4 regions of the Streptomyces sp. NRRL F-5755 genome follow, and region 2 is predicted to be linked to each of the others. Evidence: riboswitches for the same ligand, from Rfam matches in the RefSeq annotation. Region 2 holds a riboswitch; each other region holds the start of a gene.
What was found. A riboswitch is a leader RNA that binds a small molecule or an ion and turns the genes downstream of it on or off. The one in region 2 is predicted to bind cyclic di-AMP.

Region 1 (5,188 bases), on a different contig from region 2:
TCCGGACGCGCCGTTGACCAGCAGGTTCGGGTACGCGGCGGGGAGGGCGACGGGCTCCTGCTCCTGGCCGTCGTAGTTCGGCGCGAAGTCGACCGTGTCCTCGTCGATGGACTCCGTCATCAGGGAGGTGGCCGAGGCCATCTTGCACTCGGTGTACCGCATGGCGGCGGGCGGGTCGTCGTTGCCGAGCGAGCCGAAGTTGCCGTGGCCGTCGACCAGGGGCAGCCGCATGGAGAAGGGCTGCGCCATCCGCACCAGGGCGTCATAGATGGAGGCGTCGCCGTGCGGGTGGAGCTTACCCATCACCTCGCCGACGACGCGGGCGCACTTGACGTAGCTGCGCTCGGGGCGCAGCCCCATCTCGTTCATCTGGTAGAGGATGCGGCGGTGCACGGGCTTGAGGCCGTCGCGGGCGTCCGGGAGGGCGCGGGAGTAGATGACCGAGTACGCGTACTCAAGGAAGGAGCCCTGCATCTCGTCGACGACGTCGATGTCGAGGATCCTCTCCTCGAAGTCGTCCGGCGGCGGGGTCTTCGTGCTACGGCGGGCCATCGCGGCTGCGGCTCCTTCGCTTGCGTCCTGCTGCTTGCCGATGCTGGATCACGTTCGGGTCTTGTGCGGACCATTGTGGCCCGCCCCACTGACAACGCCGACCGCGACCCTCCCCGGGCCGCCGGACGGGTCGGCGGCGAAGTCCGCTCGTACGAGGCAGCCCGGACGGGAACTTCGCCATAGCCCGACGCGCTTGCATACAGTGACAGAACTTCCTCGCAAGCGGATCGAAGGGACGTACATGCCCATGGGTCACACGGCCACAGAACAAGCCGGCTCCGGCGGCCTGACAGCGACCGAGCACCGGCTGGCCAACGGCCTGCGCGTGGTGCTCTCCGAAGATCATCTGACCCCGGTCGCCGCGGTCTGCCTCTGGTACGACGTCGGCTCGCGCCACGAGGTCAAGGGCCGCACGGGCCTGGCCCACCTCTTCGAGCACCTGATGTTCCAGGGATCCGCCCAGGTCAAGGGCAACGGCCACTTCGAACTGGTCCAGGGTGCCGGCGGCTCCCTGAACGGCACGACCAGCTTCGAGCGCACCAACTACTTCGAGACCATGCCCGCCCACCAGCTGGAGCTCGCGCTGTGGCTGGAGGCCGACCGCATGGGCTCCCTGCTGACGGCGCTGGACGAGGAGTCCCTGGAGAACCAGCGCGACGTCGTCAAGAACGAGCGCCGCCAGCGCTACGACAACGTCCCCTACGGCACGGCCTTCGAGAAGCTGACGGCCATGGCGTACCCGGAGGGCCACCCGTACCACCACACGCCCATCGGCTCGATGGCCGACCTGGACGCCGCCTCCCTGGAGGACGCGCGGGCCTTCTTCCGTACGTACTACGCGCCCAACAACGCGGTGCTGTCGATCGTCGGCGACATCGACCCCGAGCAGACCCTCGCCTGGGTGGAGAAGTACTTCGGCTCCATCCCGGGCCACGAGGGCAAGCAGCCGCCCCGGGACGGCTCCCTCCCGGACGTCATCGGCACGGAGCTGCGCGAGGTCGTCGAGGAGGACGTCCCGTCCCGCGCCCTGATGGCCGCCTACCGCCTCCCGCAGGACGGCACCCGCGAGGCCGACGCCGCCGACCTGGCGCTGACGGTGCTCGGCGGCGGCGAGTCCTCGCGCCTGTACAACCGGCTGGTGCGCCGCGACCGCTCGGCCGTGGCCGCGGGCTTCGGCCTGCTGCGGCTGGCCGGCGCCCCCTCGCTCGGCTGGCTGGACGTGAAGACCTCCGGCGGCGTCGAGGTGCCGGACATCGAGCGCGCCGTGGACGAGGAGCTGGCCCGCTTCGCCGAGGAGGGCCCGAGCCCCGAGGAGATGGAGCGCGCGCAGGCCCAGTTGGAGCGCGAGTGGCTGGACCGGCTCGCCACGGCCGCCGGGCGCGCCGACGAACTGTGCCGTTACGCGGTCCTGTTCGGCGACCCGCAGCTCGCCCTGACCGCCGTGCGGCGCGTCCCGGACATCACCCCGCAGGAGGTGCAGGAGGTCGCCAAGGCCCGGCTGCGCCCCGACAACCGCGCGGTCCTCGTGTACGAGCCGACCGAGCCGACCGCCGCCGAGGACAACGACGAGGAGGCGGCCCAGTGAGCGACGCCGTCAGCAGCACGATGACCTTCCACCCGCAGCCGGCCGGCGGCGAGCCCAAGCCGTGGGCCTTCCCCGCCCCCGAGCGCGCGCAGCTGCCCAACGGCCTGACGGTCCTGCGCAGCCACCGCCCCGGTCAGCAGGTCGTCGCCGTCGAGATCGACATCGTCGCGCCCCTGGAGGCCGAGCCCGAGGGCCTGGACGGCGTCGCCACGATCATGGCGCGGGCCCTGTCCGAGGGGACCGACAAGCACGATGCCGAGCAGTTCGCCGCCGAGCTGGAGCGCTGCGGCGCCACCCTGGACTCGCACGCCGACCACCCCGGCGTCCGCGTCTCCCTGGAGGTCCCGGCCTCCCGGCTGGACAAGGCGCTCGGCCTGCTCGCCGACGCCCTGCGCGCGCCCGCCTTCCCGGACGGCGAGGTCGAGCGCCTGGTGGGCAACCGCCTCGACGAGATCCCGCACGAGCTGGCCAACCCGGCCCGGCGCGCCGCGATGGCCCTGTCCAAGGAGCTGTTCCCGGCCGACTCGCGGATGTCCCGGCCGCGCCAGGGCACCGAGGAGACCGTCTCCCGTATCGACGCCGCGGCCGTCCGCGCCTTCTACGAGGCCCACGTCCGCCCCGCGACGGCCACCGCCGTCATCGTCGGCGACTTCACCGGCGTCGACGTGGACGCGGCCCTGGCGGAGAGCCTCGGCACGTGGACGGGTTCGCCCGCCGAGCCGGTCAGGGCCAGCCCGATCTCGGCCGACGACACCGGCCGCGTGGTGATCGTCGACCGCCCCGGCGCCGTACAGACCCAGCTGCTCATCGGCCGCATCGGTCCGGACCGGCACGACCGTGTCTGGCCCGCGCAGGTCCTCGGCACGTACTGCCTCGGCGGCACCCTCACCTCCCGCCTGGACCGGGTGCTGCGCGAGGAGAAGGGCTACACCTACGGGGTGCGCGCCTTCGGCCAGGTGCTGCGCTCCTCGGCCGACGGCGACGGCGCCGCGATGCTCGCCATCAGCGGCTCGGTGGACACCGCCTCCACCGGCCCGGCGCTGGAGGACCTGTGGAAGGTGCTGCGCACCCTCGCGGCGGAGGGCCTGACGGACGAGGAGCGGGACGTGGCCGTCCAGAACCTGGTCGGTGTCGCGCCCCTGAAGTACGAGACCGCGGCGGCGGTCGCCGGCACCCTCGCCGACCAGGTCGAGCAGCAGCTCCCGGACGACTACCAGGCGCAGCTCTACCTCCGGCTGGCGCGGACCGGCACGGTCGAGGCGACCGCCGCGGCCGTCAACGCCTTCCCGGTGGACCGGCTGGTGACCGTCCTGGTGGGCGACGCGGCCGAGATCGAGGAGCCCGTCAAGGCGCTCGGCATCGGCGAGGTGACGGTGGTCAAGGGCTGACGGCCCGTCACGGGCGTCGCCCGGCCCCGGCGGCCGGCGGGTCATGATCCGTCCGGGTGACGCGATGTCATGAAGCGGATCCAGTGGTGCGCCCGCGCCACTGGATCTTCTTTATGTCCCAATTGCGGGGGGTGGTTGCGTGATGGACGTGTGGCGTACGGCACAAAAGCGGGGTTCTGTTTGCCGTTCGAAAGTGGCCCCGTTTAGCGTCGATCCGGCTGTCCGCGGGATCACCGCCGCAACCGCGGCACGGACAGTCATCGCCGAGTCCCCGTACGGCGCGAGCCAGGGGAGCCGGGGACCCACGTCCCTTGGGGTGAATCGGACGCCTTCCCGGAGGCGCCCGTAGGAGACCTTCCTGCTCCGAACCCGTCAGCTAACCCGGTAGGCGAGAGGGAAGGAAAGGACACAGCCAGCCCATGGCGTTCACCCGTGGCACCGGGAAGCACCGTGGTCCGAGCCGCAGCGCTCGGGCGACCCGCAACCTGGCGGGCATAGCCACGCTCGCCGCCTCCGGCGTCGTCGCCACCGTCGCCTCCCCGGCGCTGGCGGCAGGAAACCCGGACGAGGCGAACACCCACGACACCGGCTTCCACCAGGCCGTCGTCCTCGGCGACGAGCTCGCCGAGCAGGTCGAGGCGCAGGCCGACGCGCAGCAGGAGGCCGCCGACGCGGCCGCCGCGCAGGCCAGGGCCGAGGCCGAGGCACGTCAGCAGGCCGCGGAGGCCAAGCGCAAGGCCGAGGCCGAGGCCAAGAAGCAGCGGGAGGCCGAGGAGCGCGCCGCCCGCGAGGCCGAGCGCAAGCGCCTGCTGACGTACGTCGCCCCCGTCGACGGCTCCTACGTCTCCACCAGCTACAAGGCGTCCAGCGGCCTGTGGTCCTCCGGCAGCCACACCGGCATCGACTTCCACGCCGACTCCGGGACCACCGTCCACGCCGTGGGCTCCGGCACCGTCGTCGAGGCCGGCTGGGGCGGCGCGTACGGGAACAACGTCGTCATCAAGATGAACGACGGCACCTACACCCAGTACGGCCACCTGTCGTCCATCAGCGTCTCGGTCGGCCAGACCGTCACGCCGGGCCAGCAGATCGCCCTGTCGGGCAACACCGGCAACACCACCGGGCCGCACCTGCACTTCGAGGCCCGCACCTCGGCCCAGTACGGCTCCGACATGGACCCGGTCGCCTACCTGCGCTCGCACGGCGTCAACGTCTGACGTACACCCCGTCCCCACCCGGTGCCCCGGCCCTCACGGCCGGGGCACCGGCGTTTCCGGAATCACCGGCCCGCCGGTGCCGTGTTTCCCGGCTGGCCAAAAAATATCCATGAATGCGCCGCGGCCGTCGGAAATCCCGTCCCCGTCGAATAGAGTCACGTCGAATGCCGCCGCCCGGCGGCAATAGGCGGACGTTTCCCGGGAATGACGGCGGAGGCACGGACGATGCGAGGCCATATTTCCGCGCATGCGGTGTGCACGGCGATGCGGGACGACATCGTATCCGGCGTCCTCCCGCCGGGCAGCCGGCTGATCGAGGAGTTGCTGGCCGGCCGGTACGGAGTCTCCCGCGTCCCCGTGCGCGAGGCGCTGCGCACACTGGAGTCGGAGGGCTTCGTCACCATCCGGCACCACGCGGGCGCCTGCGTGGCCGCGCCCACGGAGCG
Region 2 (5,188 bases):
GGTCCACCTTCGCCATGTTCGTGGTGGGGCCGCCCGGCGCGCGCCCGAACGCGGACACCAGCCGCGCGCCGGGATAGACGGCGCGCACCTTGTGCGTCGCCCGGCTGTAGGTGAGGCGCCACGAGGCGTGGGCCCGGTCGTCGGCCTGGTGGCGCGCCGGGTTCTCGTGGGTGGCGGAGGGGCCGCTCGCCGGCGGGACGGGGGCGGCGGAGGAGGTGGTGGCGCTGCCGAGGGCGGTGGTCGCGGTGAGGGCCGCGGCCCCCAGAAGGACGCGTATGCGCATGATGCGGTTCTCCCTGTCGAGGGGGTTGGGGTACTCCCAGGGCAGCCGATGCGCGGCCAGGACGCACGGCCGGTGCAGGCATTCGCGTGACGCGGGGGAAGCAGGCGGTCACTCCGGGCTTACGGCAGCAAGGGGGGCGTACGGGCGGTCAGGGACCACCGCGAGGCCGGGCCGCGCCGGTCTCGACAACAGGCGTGTACACCTCACAGCCAGTCAGTTCGCCCGCATTTCGGAGCCACTGACGCCCCATGAGCCGTTTCGCTCTCAGCGAGCGCCCGGCACTTCACCCCCGGCAGCCATTGCCTTCGGCACCGGAACCATGCTCCCATCAAGCTCTACGTACGTTCTGTACATTCTTTACAGATGGACAGCGAAGAGGAGTCCCCATGAACCGCCCCGAGGCCCGATATGTCCTCCCGGAGTTCACCGAGCGCACCTCGTACGGGGCCCGGACCATGGACCCGTACTCCAAGCTGCTCAGCGAGCGGATCATCTTCCTCGGCACACCGATCGACGACACCGCGGCCAACGACGTGATCGCGCAGCTCATGCACCTCGACTACGACGCGCCCGACCGGGACATCTCGCTCTACATCAACTCGCCCGGCGGCTCGTTCACCGCGATGACCGCGATCTACGACTCGATGCAGTTCGTGGGCTGCGACGTCGAAACCATCTGCCTGGGGCAGGCGGCCTCCGCCGCCGCGGTGCTGCTGGCGGCCGGTACGCCCGGCAAGCGCCTCGCCCTGCCGGGCGCCCGGATACTCATCCACCAGCCCTCGTTCGGCGAACCGGTGCAGGGCCAGGCCGACGACCTGCGCATCCAGGCCGACGAACTGCTGCGCACGCGCGCGCTGCTGGAGGAACTGCTCGCGAAGCACACCGGCCGGCCCGTCGAGCAGATCACCGAAGACCTCGAACGCGACAAGATCCTCGACGCCGCGGCCGCCGTCGAGTACGGGCTGATCGACGGACTCACCCGCAGCCGCAAGCCGCGCCCGGCGGCACTCGGCGCGAGGTGAGCCGGGATGCTGCCACCCGAACTGCCGCCGCTGCCCGCACTGACCCGCGCCGAGGGCGAGTTCATCGACAGCTACTTGGCGGTCCTGGACCTGCTGGGCCGGATCAACCCGGCACGCGGCACGGACACCTACGGCGGGCTGCGTGCCGCACAGGCCCTGGTCGGCAAGTCCATCGCCCTGCGGGACGCGTTGACGCTGATGCACGACCGGGGTGAGAACGAGGTGCATTCCGGCACGCTGACGCAGGCCCTGCGCGTCCTGGACGGTGAGCGCCGCGCGCGGCTCGTTTCCGTACCCCCGGCGCGTAGCTGACCCGCGCCCTCACCGCGCGGCCGACGCCCGGAGTTGACGTCGCGCCGCGCGCATCCGGAGGGCGCTCGTACGGGGGTCGGGTGCCCTCCTCCCTGCCCACTGCCGCCTTTTGGGGCCCAACCGCCCCAACAGGAACGTGCCGGACGGGAGCGACAGAGCAGGACAGGAGGCGCCGGAGCACCCCAAGAGCACAGGAACATGCCGACACGGAGCCCGATCGGGCTCGCCCGAACGGCGTAGCCGCGGGGTCGCGCTCTGCGTCACACGGCTTGCGCGGCCTGCGTACGTGTCGCCCGGAACCCCCGGTTCCGGGCCTGGTACGCGAGTCCTCACCCTTCTCGGCGCCCCCGCGAAACGCCCACTGTCCACCTGAACGGCGCATACGTGACCAAACTCACATATCGCCGTTTCTGCTCGGAATCCGGGCGCCGGTTGCGCAACGATCGCTCCGACGACAAGCCCCCGCCACCGCGGTGGGGCGGTCCGGGCGGACGCCCAATCCTGCCGCCGTACCGGATGTCCGGTCGATGCGCCTGGATCGGCAGGAGCGGAGGACCCGAGCACGACGGGACCGGCGGCCACCGCGGCCGCACGGGCCCTTGGGGTGAAGTCGCCACCGCGACCGGGCATCTTCGCCTGCCCGAACCCGACAGGTACTCCTTCGTCGGCGGCTGACGAAGGGTTGCGCATGAGTGCGCGTACCACCATGTCCCCCCTGCTGGTGCGAGCCGGACTGGTGTCCGCCGTCGCACTGGCCACGGTCGGCGGAACACTGGTCGTACCGGGAGCCTCGGCGGAGGCCGAAGCCGCGTCGAGTTCGGCGGCGGCACTGCGGATAGCCGCCTCCAAGAAGGGCTCGCCGTACAAGTACGGGGCCACCGGGCCGTACCGTTTCGACTGCTCGGGGCTGACGCTGTACTCGTTCAAACGGGCCGGCAAGCGGCTCCCACGCACCGCGGCGGCCCAGTACAACCGCACCCGGCACCTGTCCGCATCCGCGCGCCGCCTCGGCGACCTGGTCTTCTTCCACTCGCGCCGAGGGGTGTACCACGTGGGCATCTACGCGGGCAACGGCAAGATCTGGCACGCGCCCAAGCCGGGCACCGTGGTGCGCCTGGAGCGCATCTGGTCGCGCAGCGTCTCGTACGGCAGGGTCCGCTGACGCGGCCGTACCGAGCTGTCCTGTAGACGGCCTGCAACTGTCCTGAAAGAGCGTGCGTACGGGGCCGGGTGCGCCCCGGGCCCCGTACCGGGGTACGCGCACCGGCGCCCGTACGCGCGTCAGGGCACCCGTCCGCACAGGAGCGCGTCAGGAATGTTCAACGCGTCGGTGGATACCCGGACACAATGGCCCCCCTCACCGAAGACGACCGGAACGCATCGCCCCGATCGCACCAGCAGTCCGGATCCGACCGGTACGCCGTGTGCGCGGACCGCAACGAGACGCCTTTGGAGCGCTACGACCGCAACTTCGGCGAACTGCTCCAGGAACTGCGCGTCCTGCAGACCGGGGTGCAGATCCTGTTCGCGTTCTTGCTGACGCTGGCCTTCACGCCGCGCTTCGTGTCCCTGGACACCACGCAACGCGCCTTCTACGTCGGTACGTTGCTGTTGGCCGTGCTGGCGACGCTGCTGCTCACGGCGCCGGCGGCGGTGCACCGGGTGCTGTTCCGGCGGCGCGCGAAGAGGCTGATCGTGGAGGTCTCGGCGCGTCTGACGGCGGCCGGCATGGCGGTGCTCGCGCTGGCGCTGGCCGGTGCCGTACTGCTCGTGGTCGACGTCGTGCTGGGACGCGGCGCGGGCGTGACGGCGGGGTCCGTGACGCTGGTGACCTGCGGCGGCCTGTGGGCGCTGCTGCCGCGCGTACTGGGGCACCGGAACGGGCACATCAAGCCGGCGGTGCGCGACTCGTCCTCCTGAGCCGTCCCGCTCGGAGAACCCCCGTGGTCGCCCGGGAGGCCGCCGGACACCGCGCGGTGGAAATCTTTTGTGACCTGGTCGTCCTTGCTTTGGCGACGGCGAACCGATGGAGTCTCCTTAGCACGTGAGGAGACCCATGCACACGCACCTGCCCCAGCCCCCGCACACCGGGACCGACTCGTGAACCTGCGCGGACTTCTGCGCCGCCGCTCCCCCGCCGCCCCCTGCCCGGCCTGCGGCAGCACGGACGTGCTGTGGGAGGACGAGGGGGTCTACGGCGCCGGCGAACTCCTGTGGTGGTGCGCCTCCTGCCTGCACCAATGGCATCCGGGCGATCTCGCGGGCGGGGAACCGGTGAACGGCGGTCCTGTACCGGGCGGTCCTGTGCCAGGCGCTCCCGTACAGGGCGGTCCCTTTCCGGGCTCTCCCGTACCAGGCGGTCCCGCGCCTTCCCCTGCGCCCGTATCCCCGCCGGCGTTCGCGCCTCCCCCGCCACCCACGGTTCCGCCCGCGCCTGCCGCTCCTCCCGTCACCACGGCTTCGGCCGTGCCCCCGGTCGCCGCGGCCCCGCCCGCCCCCGGGCCGGCCACCGTCGCCGAACGCGTCATGTACGCGGCCGGGCTCACGCCGCTCGTCCCCTGCCCCGGTGCCTACGAGCCGTGGCCGTGCCGCTGTTCCCGCTGCGGGCGGGAGAGCAGTCCTACGTACCGGCAGGGGCGGGGCGACGGCGTGGGCTGCGCGTGCGGCGGGGGCCGGCGCCGCAGGCCGCGCTTTCTCGCCAAGCCGTGAGGCGCCGCGGGGCGGGCCGGGCCGCTACGGAAGGAACAGCTTCCACGGCAGCGTGATCCACACCGTCTTGCCCCCGGCTTGCGTCGGCTCGACCGTGAGCTGTCCGCCGGACTCCGCCGTGAGGAAGCGGACGATCACCATGCCGCGCCCGTTGTCCTGCTGGACGGCCGCCGGCAGCCGCTTCGGCCAGCGCGGATGGTCGTCGGTGACCCCGATGCGCAGCCGCTCGTCGCGGTCGAGCCGGACATCGACGGTGAAGACCGGGGACCGGCCGAAGGTGTGCTGCACGGCGTTGGTGGCCAGCTCCGAGACGATCAGGCGCACGGTGTCGGCCGTCTCCGTCCGGTCCGGCAGGCCCCATTCGGCGAGCACACCCGTGACGTACCTGCGGGCCTCGGCGACCGAAGCCGGTGTGCTGGGCAGAGTGAGTGAGGATTCCTGATGGTCTGCCATCGCGACCCGTCCCTTTCCCACCGAGGCTCGGCTCCGGCCCGCCGCCGGAGGAAGCCGCCGTCGCTGTCCGGTCTTTTCGGCACCCTCGTCTCCGGCCTCGGACCGCTGCTGTGCGCCAGACTGCCACTCCTGCTGCGACTGTGACGGGTCATCCACCAAGATGTGCATATATCTGTCGCCCGAAGCAGTGAACTCTGCTACGCGAGACCGTATTTGCGCGGCACACTGTCGGATCGGAATCGGCCACCGGGGCCGGGTGCGCGCACGGGATGGCCTCGCGGAACGGGACGGAGGAACAGGCATGGGGCACGGGCCCGTGGTACGCCGTCGCAAGCTGGGTGCCGAATTACGGCGTCAGCGGGCGCTCGCCGGACTCACCAGCGGCGAGGCGGCCCGCCGGGTGGGATGG
Region 3 (5,188 bases), on a different contig from region 2:
CAGGCCGGAGCCGAAGCCCCCGCCGCCCGTGCCGGAGAGGCTGCCCATCGAGGCGGAGGGCGTCGCGGGGCCCGTGCGCCGCCAGTCCACGTACTTGTCCGGGATCTCCTCCAGGAAGCGGGAGGGCGGGTTGTACGACGGCTGGCCCCAGGCGCTGCGCATCGTGGAGCGGGTCACGTAGAGCCGTTCGCGGGCGCGGGTGATGCCGACGTACGCCAGGCGGCGCTCCTCCTCCAGCTCCTTGGTCTGGCCGAGCGCGCGCATGTGCGGGAAGACGCCGTCCTCCATGCCGGTCAGGAAGACGGTGGGGAACTCCAGGCCCTTGGCGGTGTGCAGCGTCATGAGGGTGATGACGCCGGTGCCCTCCTCGTCCTCGTCCGGAATCTGGTCGGAGTCGGCGACCAGCGCGACCTGCTCCAGGAAGTCGGCGAGGGTGCCGGGGTTCTCCTCGCCGCGGTCCTGCTCGAATTCGAGGGCGACGGCGGCCAGTTCCTGGAGGTTCTCGATGCGGGTCTCGTCCTGCGGGTCGGTCGAGGACTGGAGCTCGGCCAGATAGCCCGTACGCTCCAGGACCGCCTCCAGGACAGTGGCGGGGCCCGCGCCGGACTCGACGATGGTCCGCAGCTCCTCCATGAGCGTGTTGAAGCGCTTGACGGCGTTGGCGGAGCGCGCGGCCATGCCGTACGCCTCGTCGACGCGGCGCAGCGCCTGCGGGAAGGTGATCTTCTCGCGGGCGGACAGCGCGTCGATCATCGCCTCGGCGCGCTCGCCGATGCCGCGCTTGGGCACGTTCAGGATGCGGCGCAGCGGGACGGTGTCCTCGGGGTTGGCGAGGACGCGCAGGTACGCGAGGACGTCGCGGACCTCCTTGCGCTCGTAGAAGCGCACACCGCCGACGACCTTGTAGGGCAGGCCGACCCGGATGAAGATCTCTTCGAAGACGCGGGACTGGGCGTTGGTGCGGTAGAAGACCGCGACATCGCCCGCCTTGGCGTCGCCCGCGTCGGTCAGCCGGTCGATCTCGTCGGCGACGAACTGGGCCTCGTCGTGCTCGGTGTCGGCGACGTAGCCGATGATGCGGGGGCCCTCGCCGGCGTCCGTCCACAGGTTCTTGGGGCGGCGGTTCTCGTTGCGCTCGATGACGGCGTTGGCGGCGCTGAGGATCGTCTGGGAGGAGCGGTAGTTCTGCTCCAGCATGATCGTCGTGGCGTCCGGATAGTCCTCCTCGAACTGGAGGATGTTACGGATCGTGGCGCCGCGGAACGCGTAGATCGACTGGTCGGCGTCACCGACCACGCACAGCTCACCGGCCGACTCGGCAGGCCCCACCAGCTCCCGTACGAGGGTGTACTGGGCGTGGTTGGTGTCCTGGTACTCGTCGACGAGGACGTGCCGGAAGCGGCGGCGGTAGTGATCGGCGACATCGGGGAACGCCTGGAGGAGGTTGACCGTGGTCATGATGATGTCGTCGAAGTCCAGGGCGTTGGCCTCCCGCAGCCGGGCCTGGTACATCGTGTACGCCTCGGCCACCGACTTCTCGAACCCGTCGGCAGCCTGCTGCGCGAAGGTCTCCTCGTCGATGAGCTCGTTCTTGAGGTTGGAGACCTTGGCGCTGAAGGACTTGGGCGGGAACCGCTTGGGGTCGAGGTCCAGATCCCGGCAGACCAGGGCCATCAGGCGCTTGGAGTCGGCCGCGTCGTAGATCGAGAAGGACGACGTGAAGCCCAGCTTCTTGGACTCGCGGCGCAGGATGCGCACGCACGCGCTGTGGAAGGTGGAGACCCACATGGCGTTCGCACGGGGGCCCACCAGGTCCTCGACGCGCTCCTTCATCTCGCCCGCGGCCTTGTTGGTGAAGGTGATCGCGAGGATCTGGCCGGGGTGCACACCGCGGGCGCCGAGCAGGTGCGCGATGCGGTGCGTCAGGACGCGGGTCTTGCCGGAGCCGGCGCCCGCGACGATGAGCAGCGGCCCGCCGCTGTGCACCACGGCGGCCTTCTGCTGGTCGTTCAGCCCCTCCAGGAGGGCGGCGGGGTCCACCGCGGGGCGGGGGGCGCCGTCGCGGTAGTACGGGTCGCGGCCCGGGCCCACGGCGTGCGGGATGCCGCCGGGCACGTCGAAGCGCCCGCCGAACAGGTCGGCCGGGATCTCCTCCTGTGCCGGACCGCTCTCGTCCTCGGGAGGCGGCGGGGGCCCCTCATCCGTGGGTTCGAGGTCCGCCAGGAAACTGTCGTCAAAGAGGCTGCTCATCGCCCATCGAGTGTAGGCCGCCGCACTGACAGCCCGGCCCGAACCGCGAAAACCGGCCGTGTGACCTGGCCCGCCTCCCCCGGCGGGTGGCGGGCGTCACAGGACACGCACCGGTCGCGGAAAGATCACGAAAAGGTTTCGGGCATATCGCACATCAGCCTTCCCAGGAGCCACACGGGTTGGCTACCGTGCTCGCTCGGGCAGCCCGCCGTCCCCGCGGTCGAACAGCGTCCGCACGGGCCGCCCCCGCCGAGTCCGGCCCTGCCGCCAGGCATCCGGAGCCGGGGACCCACACGTACCACCGGGGTGAATCGGCCGGTACGGCGCGAGGTGCCGGGGCACGCGCCCCCAGGACCTCTCCCGCAGCCGTACAGGCCGTAGGGCAAGCCTTCCGCAGTGGCCCGAACCCGACAGCTAACCCGGTAGGCGGTCCACGGAAGGAGGCGCCGACCTTGGCGTCGCACCGCAAGCCGCGCACCCGCATACTCACCTCCCCCGGTAGCCGACGTACGGCCGCCGGGCTCACCACCGCAGCCCTCGCCTCGGTCACCCTGCTCTCGCAGACGGCCGAAGCCGCGCCGAGCCAGCCGAAGCAGTCCATCGAAGAGGTCAAGCAGAAGGTCGACGACCTCTACCGGCAGGCCGAAGTGGCGACCCAGAAGTACAACGCCGTCAAGGAGCAGGCCGACGAGCAGCGCGGCACCGTCGACCGCCTCCTGGACGACACCGCACGGCGCACCCAGAAGATGAACGACGCCCGGCGCCAGTTGGGCACGTACGCCGCGGCCCAGTACCGCAGCGGCGGCATCAGCCCGACCGCGCAGCTGCTCCTGGCCCGTAACCCGCAGCAGTTCGCGGACCGCAGCCACCTGATGGACCAGCTGACCGGCGCGCAGAAGAAGGCCGTCAGCGACTATCAGGAGCAGCAGGCCAAGGCCGTACGCCAGCGGGCCGAGGCGTCCCGGAGCCTGGAGCGGCTCACCGAGACGCAGGCATCCCTGAAGGAGTCCAAGAAGGACGTCCAGGCCAAGCTGGCCGAGGCCCGGCAGCTGCTGTCCCGGCTGACCGCCCAGGAGAAGGCGCGGCTGGCGGAGCTGGAGCGCAAGAAGGAGGCCGAGGCCAAGCGCAAGGCCGAGGAGCTGGCCCGTAAGCAGGCCGAGAAGGAGCGCAAGGAGCGGGAGGACCGCAAACAGCACGACAATCCGGACCCGGGCACCGGAACGCCGGATGGCGGTTCCGGCGGGTCCGGTGGCTCCGGCAGCGGTACGTCCGACGGTTCGTACGCGACCAAGGCCGCCAAGGCGCTCGCGTTCGCCCGCGCGCAGATGGGCAAGCCGTACGTCTGGGGCGCGACGGGCCCGAACTCCTACGACTGCTCCGGCCTGACGCAGGCGGCCTGGAAGGCGGCGGGCGTCTCGCTGCCCCGTACGACCTGGGACCAGGTGAAGGCCGGCGACCGGGTGGCGACCAAGGACCTCAAGCCCGGTGACCTGGTGTTCTTCTACAACGACATCAGCCACGTCGGCATGTACATCGGCGACGGCAAGATGATCCACGCCCCCAAGCCGGGGGCCAGTGTGCGGGTCGAGTCGATCTACTACATGCCGATCTACGGGAGCGTGCGGCCGGCATGAGAAGAGGGCCGTGGGGTGCGCCCCACGGCCCTCGGCAGGTCCTCAGCGGTTGCTGCTCACGTCCACAGCAGCGCGATGAAGATGTTGACCACCGTCAGCAGCCCCACCGCCAGGAAGAAGGGCTTCTCCACCTTCTCCTCGTCGCGCTTCACGTAGACCAGGCCCAGGATCACGACCAGTACGGCGAGCTTCACGCCCAACTTGATGTTGTTGAGCGAGTGGTCCTGGGCCTGGTTGAGGCCGACCAGGATGACGCCGGTCACCAGCATCGTCAGCGCGCCGTGCAGCATGGCCGGCACGAAGCGGGCGGTGCCCGCGCTCATCGGCTTCAGCTGGGTCAGGAAGCCGCCGAGCAGCGACGCGATGCCGATGATGTGCAGACCCACGAAGACCTTGGTCACTACGTCCATAGTGGTGGATCGTAGCCCTCGCCTACCACGGCTTCGTACTCAGGTCCGCCTCTCTTCCACTCCGGTCGGAGTCCGCTTCCGTCATGCCTTCGAGACGTGCGGCAACGGGCAGGCGTACACACCGACAGGGCGAGAACGAGCAATACCCGTCAACCCGTCCCCCTTTTGTGGTGCCGAGGTTTAGCGTCCTCAATCAGGCGGCCGACTCCCCACCGCCGCCGGATTCCGCCCCGGCGGTCGTCGGCCGTCCCCGCCGAGAGGAACGGCGGCGGCCCGCTCCCCCTGTTACGGGTCGCCGCCGGACCCAGGAAGGCGGGCGCCGGAACGACGAAGCCTCTGTCCGTACGATGACCCGCCTTAAGATCGGCCGTATGAACCTCCCTATAGATACGGCCGGTTCGCACTTTCCCTCCCCCTCCTCCCCTCCCCCCGCCGTGCACCCGGACCTCGTCCGGACCTGGGTGCACGGCTTGGCGCGGTGCCGTGGCGCCGTGCCCCCCGTCGCAGTCCACGGCGGCTTCTACGTCGAGGTCCGTGTCCCCGTCTGGTCGCACCGCTACGTCTTCCCCGCCGCCGACCCGGGCGTCCTCCGCGACCTCACCGCATCGATCACCACCCCCAACCTGTGGATCAACGTCTGCGCCCCGCGCTCGGAAGTCGCCCCCGTCCTGCCTGCCACCTGGGAGATCACCGAGCCGCAGTTCCTGATGTCGGCCGCTCTGCCCCCGGTGCCCGCCCCTGTGGCGGCGCCGGCCGGCTACACCGTCGAGACGGCGGACGAGGACGGCACCGGCGTCTACCAATGCCGCGTTCTGGACGCTGCCACCGGCCATCTCGCCGCCCGGGGACGGGCCGGTCTCACCGACGCCTCCGCGCCCCCGTCGGCGGTCTTCG
Region 4 (5,188 bases), on a different contig from region 2:
CCGGAGCGGTGCGACATCATGCACTTGAAGCCGTTGCGCTGGGCCAGCTCGACGGCGTCCAGGGTCTCGGTCAGCGAACCGATCTGGTTGACCTTGACCAGCAGGGCGTTGGCGGAGCCCTCCTCGATGCCGCGGGCCAGGCGCTCCGGGTTGGTCACGAACAGGTCGTCGCCGACCAGCTGCACCTTGGTGCCCAGGCGGTCGGTGATGACCTTCCAGCCGTCCCAGTCGTCCTCGAACAGCGGGTCCTCGATGGAGACCAGCGGGTAGGCGTCGACCAGCTCCGCGTAGTACGCGGTCATCTGCTCGGCGGTGCGCTGCTGGCCCTCGAACTCGTAGACGCCGTCCTTGTAGAACTCGGAGGCGGCGACGTCCAGCGCGAGCGCGATGTCCTGGCCGGGGGTGTAGCCGGCCTCCTTGATGGCCTCCAGGATGAGGTCCAGGGCCTCGCGGTTGGAGCCGAGGTTCGGGGCGAAGCCGCCCTCGTCGCCCAGGCCGGTGGCCAGGCCCTTGCTCTTCAGCACCTTCTTGAGGGTGTGGTAGACCTCGGCGCCCCAGCGCAGCGCCTCGGAGAAGGACTCCGCGCCGATCGGGGCGATCATGAACTCCTGGATGTCCACGTTGGAGTCGGCGTGCGAGCCGCCGTTCAGGATGTTCATCATCGGGACCGGCAGCACGTGGGCGTTCGGGCCGCCCAGGTAGCGGAACAGCGGCAGGTCGCTGGCCTCGGAGGCGGCGTGCGCGACGGCCAGGGAGACGCCCAGGATGGCGTTGGCGCCGAGCGAGCCCTTGTTGTCGGTGGCGTCCAGGTCGAACATGGCCTGGTCGATCAGGCGCTGCTCGGTGGCGTCGTAGCCGACCAGCTCCGGGCCGATCTGCTCGATGACCGCGAGGACGGCCTTCTCCACGCCCTTGCCCAGGTAGCGGTTCGGGTCCCCGTCCCGCAGCTCGATGGCCTCGAAGGCGCCGGTGGAGGCGCCGGACGGAACGGCGGCACGGCCGGTGCTGCCGTCGTCGAGGCCGACCTCGACCTCGACCGTGGGATTGCCTCGCGAGTCGAGGATCTCGCGAGCTACGACGACGTCGATGGACGGCACGTTGTCTCCTTCATGGGTGTCTGGAGTTCTGCAGCACGAGCCTAACGGCCTCCCGGGGTTCCGCTCGCCGCCAGCCCGGCCCTTGGGACGAAAACACCCGCAAAGGCCCTGTTCACGGGACGTACGGGCGCAATGTTCGCTGTACGGGGAAGTGGGCGCGTGGGTGGTACGGGCCCGCTGCGGAGCCGGGCGGCCGGCGGAAAGGGAGAAGCCCCGCCGCGGCGCGTGCGGGGGTTCACACGCCGTGGCGGGGCGGTCTCACGGGATGAGCGGATTCCCGGTGCGAGCGGCCCGGCCCCGGGCGCGTGCCGTTCCGTGCGTACCGCCGTACGTACGGGGCGACACGGTCACCCGGGGGCCGTCGGGTTTCAGCGGGCTCAGACGGCCAGCTTCTGACCCGGGAAGATCAGGTTGGGGTTGCCGCCGATGACGGACTTGTTGTTCTCGTAGACCGACTTCCAGTTGGTGCCGTGGGAAGCGGCGATCTTGGCGAGGGTGTCACCGGACTTGACGGTGTAGTTGCCCTTGGGGTTCGACTTCGGCGTCGACTTGTGGGACGGGGCCGGGGTCTTGCGGGCCAGCTCCTCGCCCTGCTTACGGGCCTCGGACCGCGAGGAGTGCTGCGGCGCCGAGTAGGAGCGCTTCGACTTGTAGGACTTGTGGGAGCCCTGCGAGGAGCCGCCCTCGGCCGTGGCGTTCGAGTTGCCCTTGCCCAGGTGGCCGCCGGCGCAGGTCCAGGCGCCCGGGCCCTGGATGGCGAGCAGGCGCTCGGCCGCGGCGATCTGCTGGCTCTTGGAGGCCATGTCGGCGCGCGGGGCGTACTTGGTGCCGCCGGCGGCCTTCCAGCTGGAGTTGGTGAACTGCAGGCCACCGTAGTAGCCGTTGCCGGTGTTGATCGACCAGTTGCCGCCGGACTCGCACTGGGCGACGGCGTCCCAGTTGTTCGCGGCGGAGGCAGAGGTGGCGCCCATCAGCGGGACGGCCACAGCGGCACCGGCGACACCGGCCAGCGTGGCGACGCGGACGGCCTTGGAGGGACGGCGGTGCTTGCCCTTGGTGTTCAGCATGGTTCGTTTCCTCACCGACGCCTACGAGGTGAGCTGTCGGGTTCGGGCTGTGAGTGGCCCGGCCGCGTGAGCTTCCACGCGGCTTCACCCCAAGCCGGCTGTCCCGCTTCCGCGGGCGGGGCCGGCGACTTACCTTGGGTCCCCCGCTCCTGCCTTCGGCGCTGTCGCGACGTATGACCTCCGGCCACCGGCAGGATTCGGCGTGTGGCTGAAGGGCCCGCTTTGGCGAGCGATGAAGACGGTAAACACGAACGGCCCGCCGGTTCAAACCCCTACATCTGAGGCCAGTTGACCCTCAGACATCACAGGATCATCACATTTCCGCAGGTCGTCGCAGGTTTGGAAACAACGGACAGGGCGGACGGCGGGTTGCCGAACGAGATCCATGTCTCACTTTCACCAAACCGGTCAATTACTTACGAACCACTCGGTTCGGCGGTCAGATCAAGGCGCTGGCCAGGGTGGATGAGGTCCGGATCGCCCCCGATGACACCTTTGTTGGCCTTGTACAGCGCCGGCCAGCCCCCGGAGACCCCGCGGTCCTCGGCGATAACTGACAGGTTGTCACCCGGCCGCACGGTGTAGTCGCCGGGCGACGCCGGGTCCGTACGGTGCGCGTCACCGCCGCGCGACGGGTGCTCCCCGCCGGACCGGCCCGCGTCACCCGTGCCTCCGGTGCCCGTGGCGGGCCCCTCGTCCTCGCTGGGCTTGCCGCGGTGCTTGCCGCCCGGGGACGGAGGTGTGGTGGGCTCCGTGGCCTTGTCGCCGCCGGGAGTGGCCGGGTCGTCCGTACGGCCCGTACCGGACGGGTCCGGCGTACGGGACGCGTCGCCGCTGCGGGACGGGTCGGTCGGCGACGGCTTCGGCTCCGGGGTCCGCGTGCCGCCGGGCTCGGGCGTCCGGGACGGCTTGCCGGAGCCGGAGGGCGACGGCTCGGCGGGAGTGGAGGGGGAGGGCCTGGAGGAAGGGGCCGACGAGGAGGGCTCCGGCGACGGGGTGGTGCCCGGGTCCACGTCCGGTCTGCCACCGCCCTTCTTGAGCCCCGCGTTCACCGCGCAGCTCGGCCAGGTGTCCGGCCCCTGCGCGGCGAGGATCGACTCGGCGACGGCTATCTGCTGCGAGCGGCTGGCCAGGTCGGGGCGCGAGGCGTACGCCCCGCCGCCGTTCTTGTCCCACATCTCCTGGGTCAGCTGGAGGCCGCCGTAGAAACCGTTGCCGGAATTGGCGCTCCACACGCCACCGCTCTCGCACTGCGCGACCCGGTCCCAGGTGGCGGCGTCGGCCGCCTGCGCGTCGGCGGCGGCGAGCAGGGGCATGGCGAGGGCGCCGCCGGCGACTCCCGCCGTGACGAAGATGGCCGGAGCCTGACGGGGGCGACGGTGTCGGCCGGTCCCGGAGCGCATGCGGTTGCCTTTCGAGCGGCGGTTGAGTTGTCGTCGAAAGGCCGGGACCGTGGGCCGCACGGCCCGCCCCGGCCTTTCAGACGGATGAAAGTAGCGGTGCGGCCCGCTCGTCACAAGCCGGTGTAGCGGAGATCACGCTCAGGTCACGGCCTGACGTGGCGTCACTTCCGTACGGGGTATGGCGTCACTTCCGTATAAGCGGAACCATCACTTCCGTACGGGTGTGAACCCCACCGGCAGGGCTCGCAGCCCCCGCATGATCAGTCCGCCGCGCCACCGCAGATCGTCCGGGTCGGCGGCGAGTTCCAGGTCCGGCAGCCGGGTCAGCAGCGTGGCGATGGCGGTCCGGCCTTCGAGGCGGGCCAGCGGCGCGCCCAGGCAGTAGTGGATGCCGTGGCCGTAGCCGAGGTGCTGGTTGTCGCGGCGGGTCAGGTCCAGTACGTCCGGTTCCGCGAAGCGCCGCGGGTCGCGGTCGGCGGCGGCGAGCACGACCAGGACCGGGTCGCCCTCGGCGATGCGCTGCCCGCCCAGGGTCAGGTCCCTGGTCGCGAAGCGCCAGGTGGCCAGCTCGACCGGGCCGTCGTAGCGCAGCAGTTCCTCGACCCCGGCGGCGAGCAGCTCCGTATCGCCCGCCGCCGCGGCCTTCTGGAGCAGTTCGCGCTGGTCGGGGTGGCGCAGCAGCTGGTACACGCCGTTGCCGATGAGATTGACGGTGGTCTCGAAGCCCGCGAACAGCAGGATGAAGGCCATCGCGGCGGCCTCGTTCTCCGTCAGGTGCTCACCGTGGTCGGAAGCGCGGATCAGACCGGAGATGAGGTCGTCGGCCCCTTCCTCCCCCAGGGCCTCGCGCTTGCGGTGGATCAGCTCGGCGAGGTAGCCGCGCATCTTCTTCACCGACCGGGCGACGCCGCCGCGCGGCCCGCCGCCGTGCCGGATCATCATCCCGGCCCAGTCGCGGAAGTCGTCCTGGTCCTCGCGCGGGACGCCGAGCAGGTCGCAGATGGCGTAGATGGGGAGCGGGAAGGCGAACTCGTGGATGAGGTCGGCCTCGCCGCGCTCCGCGAAGGAGTCGATGAGCGCGTCGGTCAGTTCCTGTACGCGGGGCGCGAACCGGGCGATACGGCGCGGCGTGAACGCCTTGGAGACCAGGCGGCGCAGCCGGGTGTGGTCCGGCGGGTCGATGTTGAGCAGGTGCGTCATCAGGTTGGCGCCGCGCTCGCCGGGGATGCCGACCTTGCCCTTGCCGTGCGCGGCCTCGCTGTGGTGCACCGGGTTCTTCGACAGCCGGGTGTCGGCGAGCGCCTGCCGCGCGTCCGCGTACCGGGTCACCAGCCAGGCTTCGACACCGCTGGGCAGCCGGGTGCGGTGTACGGGCGCGTGCTCGCGCAGCCAGGCGTACGCCGGGTACGGGTCGGAGGCGAACTCCCACGTGAACAGTTCCGGGCAGGGCGGGACGGCCGCCGGTCCGTGGCCGGACACGGGGCAGGCGGTGCCGGGCGCGGCGGGGGCCGCGGGCTGTTCGTCGGAAGGGTGTGGGGTCTGCTGGCGCACCCCTCGACGTTAACCCCCGCCGAACGAGCCGCTGTGCCCCTCCTGCCAGCGCTTGCGCTCCCGGTTCTGG

Region 1: it holds a riboswitch for cyclic di-AMP, as region 2 does, so the genes downstream of both, ADK86_RS02845 (M23 family metallopeptidase) here and ADK86_RS33230 (C40 family peptidase) in region 2, are expected to answer to the same signal.
Region 3: it holds a riboswitch for cyclic di-AMP, as region 2 does, so the genes downstream of both, ADK86_RS15990 (NlpC/P60 family protein) here and ADK86_RS33230 (C40 family peptidase) in region 2, are expected to answer to the same signal.
Region 4: it holds a riboswitch for cyclic di-AMP, as region 2 does, so the genes downstream of both, ADK86_RS14210 (transglycosylase family protein) here and ADK86_RS33230 (C40 family peptidase) in region 2, are expected to answer to the same signal.

Annotation. Positions count from the first base shown of each region.
Region 1 covers NZ_LGCW01000013.1:22,478-27,665, forward strand. Annotated here, with positions in the region: gene ADK86_RS02830 (DNA gyrase/topoisomerase IV subunit A) at 1-552, opposite strand, end outside; gene ADK86_RS02835 (M16 family metallopeptidase) at 800-2,137, shown strand; gene ADK86_RS02840 (M16 family metallopeptidase) at 2,158-3,525, shown strand; gene ADK86_RS45580 (hypothetical protein) at 3,595-3,732, shown strand; cyclic di-AMP (ydaO/yuaA leader) riboswitch at 3,777-3,931, shown strand; gene ADK86_RS02845 (M23 family metallopeptidase) at 3,945-4,742, shown strand; gene ADK86_RS02850 (GntR family transcriptional regulator) at 4,968-5,188, shown strand, end outside.
Region 2 covers NZ_LGCW01000298.1:33,112-38,299, reverse strand. Annotated here, with positions in the region: gene ADK86_RS33245 (hypothetical protein) at 1-283, opposite strand, end outside; gene ADK86_RS33240 (ATP-dependent Clp protease proteolytic subunit) at 670-1,305, shown strand; gene ADK86_RS33235 (hypothetical protein) at 1,312-1,617, shown strand; cyclic di-AMP (ydaO/yuaA leader) riboswitch at 2,138-2,302, shown strand; gene ADK86_RS33230 (C40 family peptidase) at 2,306-2,779, shown strand; gene ADK86_RS33225 (DUF6328 family protein) at 2,965-3,537, shown strand; gene ADK86_RS33220 (ATP-binding protein) at 4,351-4,779, opposite strand; gene ADK86_RS33215 (helix-turn-helix domain-containing protein) at 5,081-5,188, shown strand, end outside.
Region 3 covers NZ_LGCW01000161.1:3,096-8,283, reverse strand. Annotated here, with positions in the region: gene pcrA (DNA helicase PcrA) at 1-2,250, opposite strand, end outside; cyclic di-AMP (ydaO/yuaA leader) riboswitch at 2,503-2,695, shown strand; gene ADK86_RS15990 (NlpC/P60 family protein) at 2,703-3,884, shown strand; gene ADK86_RS15985 (hypothetical protein) at 3,941-4,294, opposite strand; gene ADK86_RS15980 (GNAT family N-acetyltransferase) at 4,786-5,188, shown strand, end outside.
Region 4 covers NZ_LGCW01000115.1:79,219-84,406, reverse strand. Annotated here, with positions in the region: gene eno (phosphopyruvate hydratase) at 1-1,097, opposite strand, end outside; gene ADK86_RS14210 (transglycosylase family protein) at 1,475-2,164, opposite strand; cyclic di-AMP (ydaO/yuaA leader) riboswitch at 2,168-2,377, opposite strand; gene ADK86_RS14205 (transglycosylase family protein) at 2,581-3,567, opposite strand; gene ADK86_RS14200 (cytochrome P450 family protein) at 3,775-5,046, opposite strand; gene ADK86_RS14195 (DUF6479 family protein) at 5,128-5,188, opposite strand, start outside.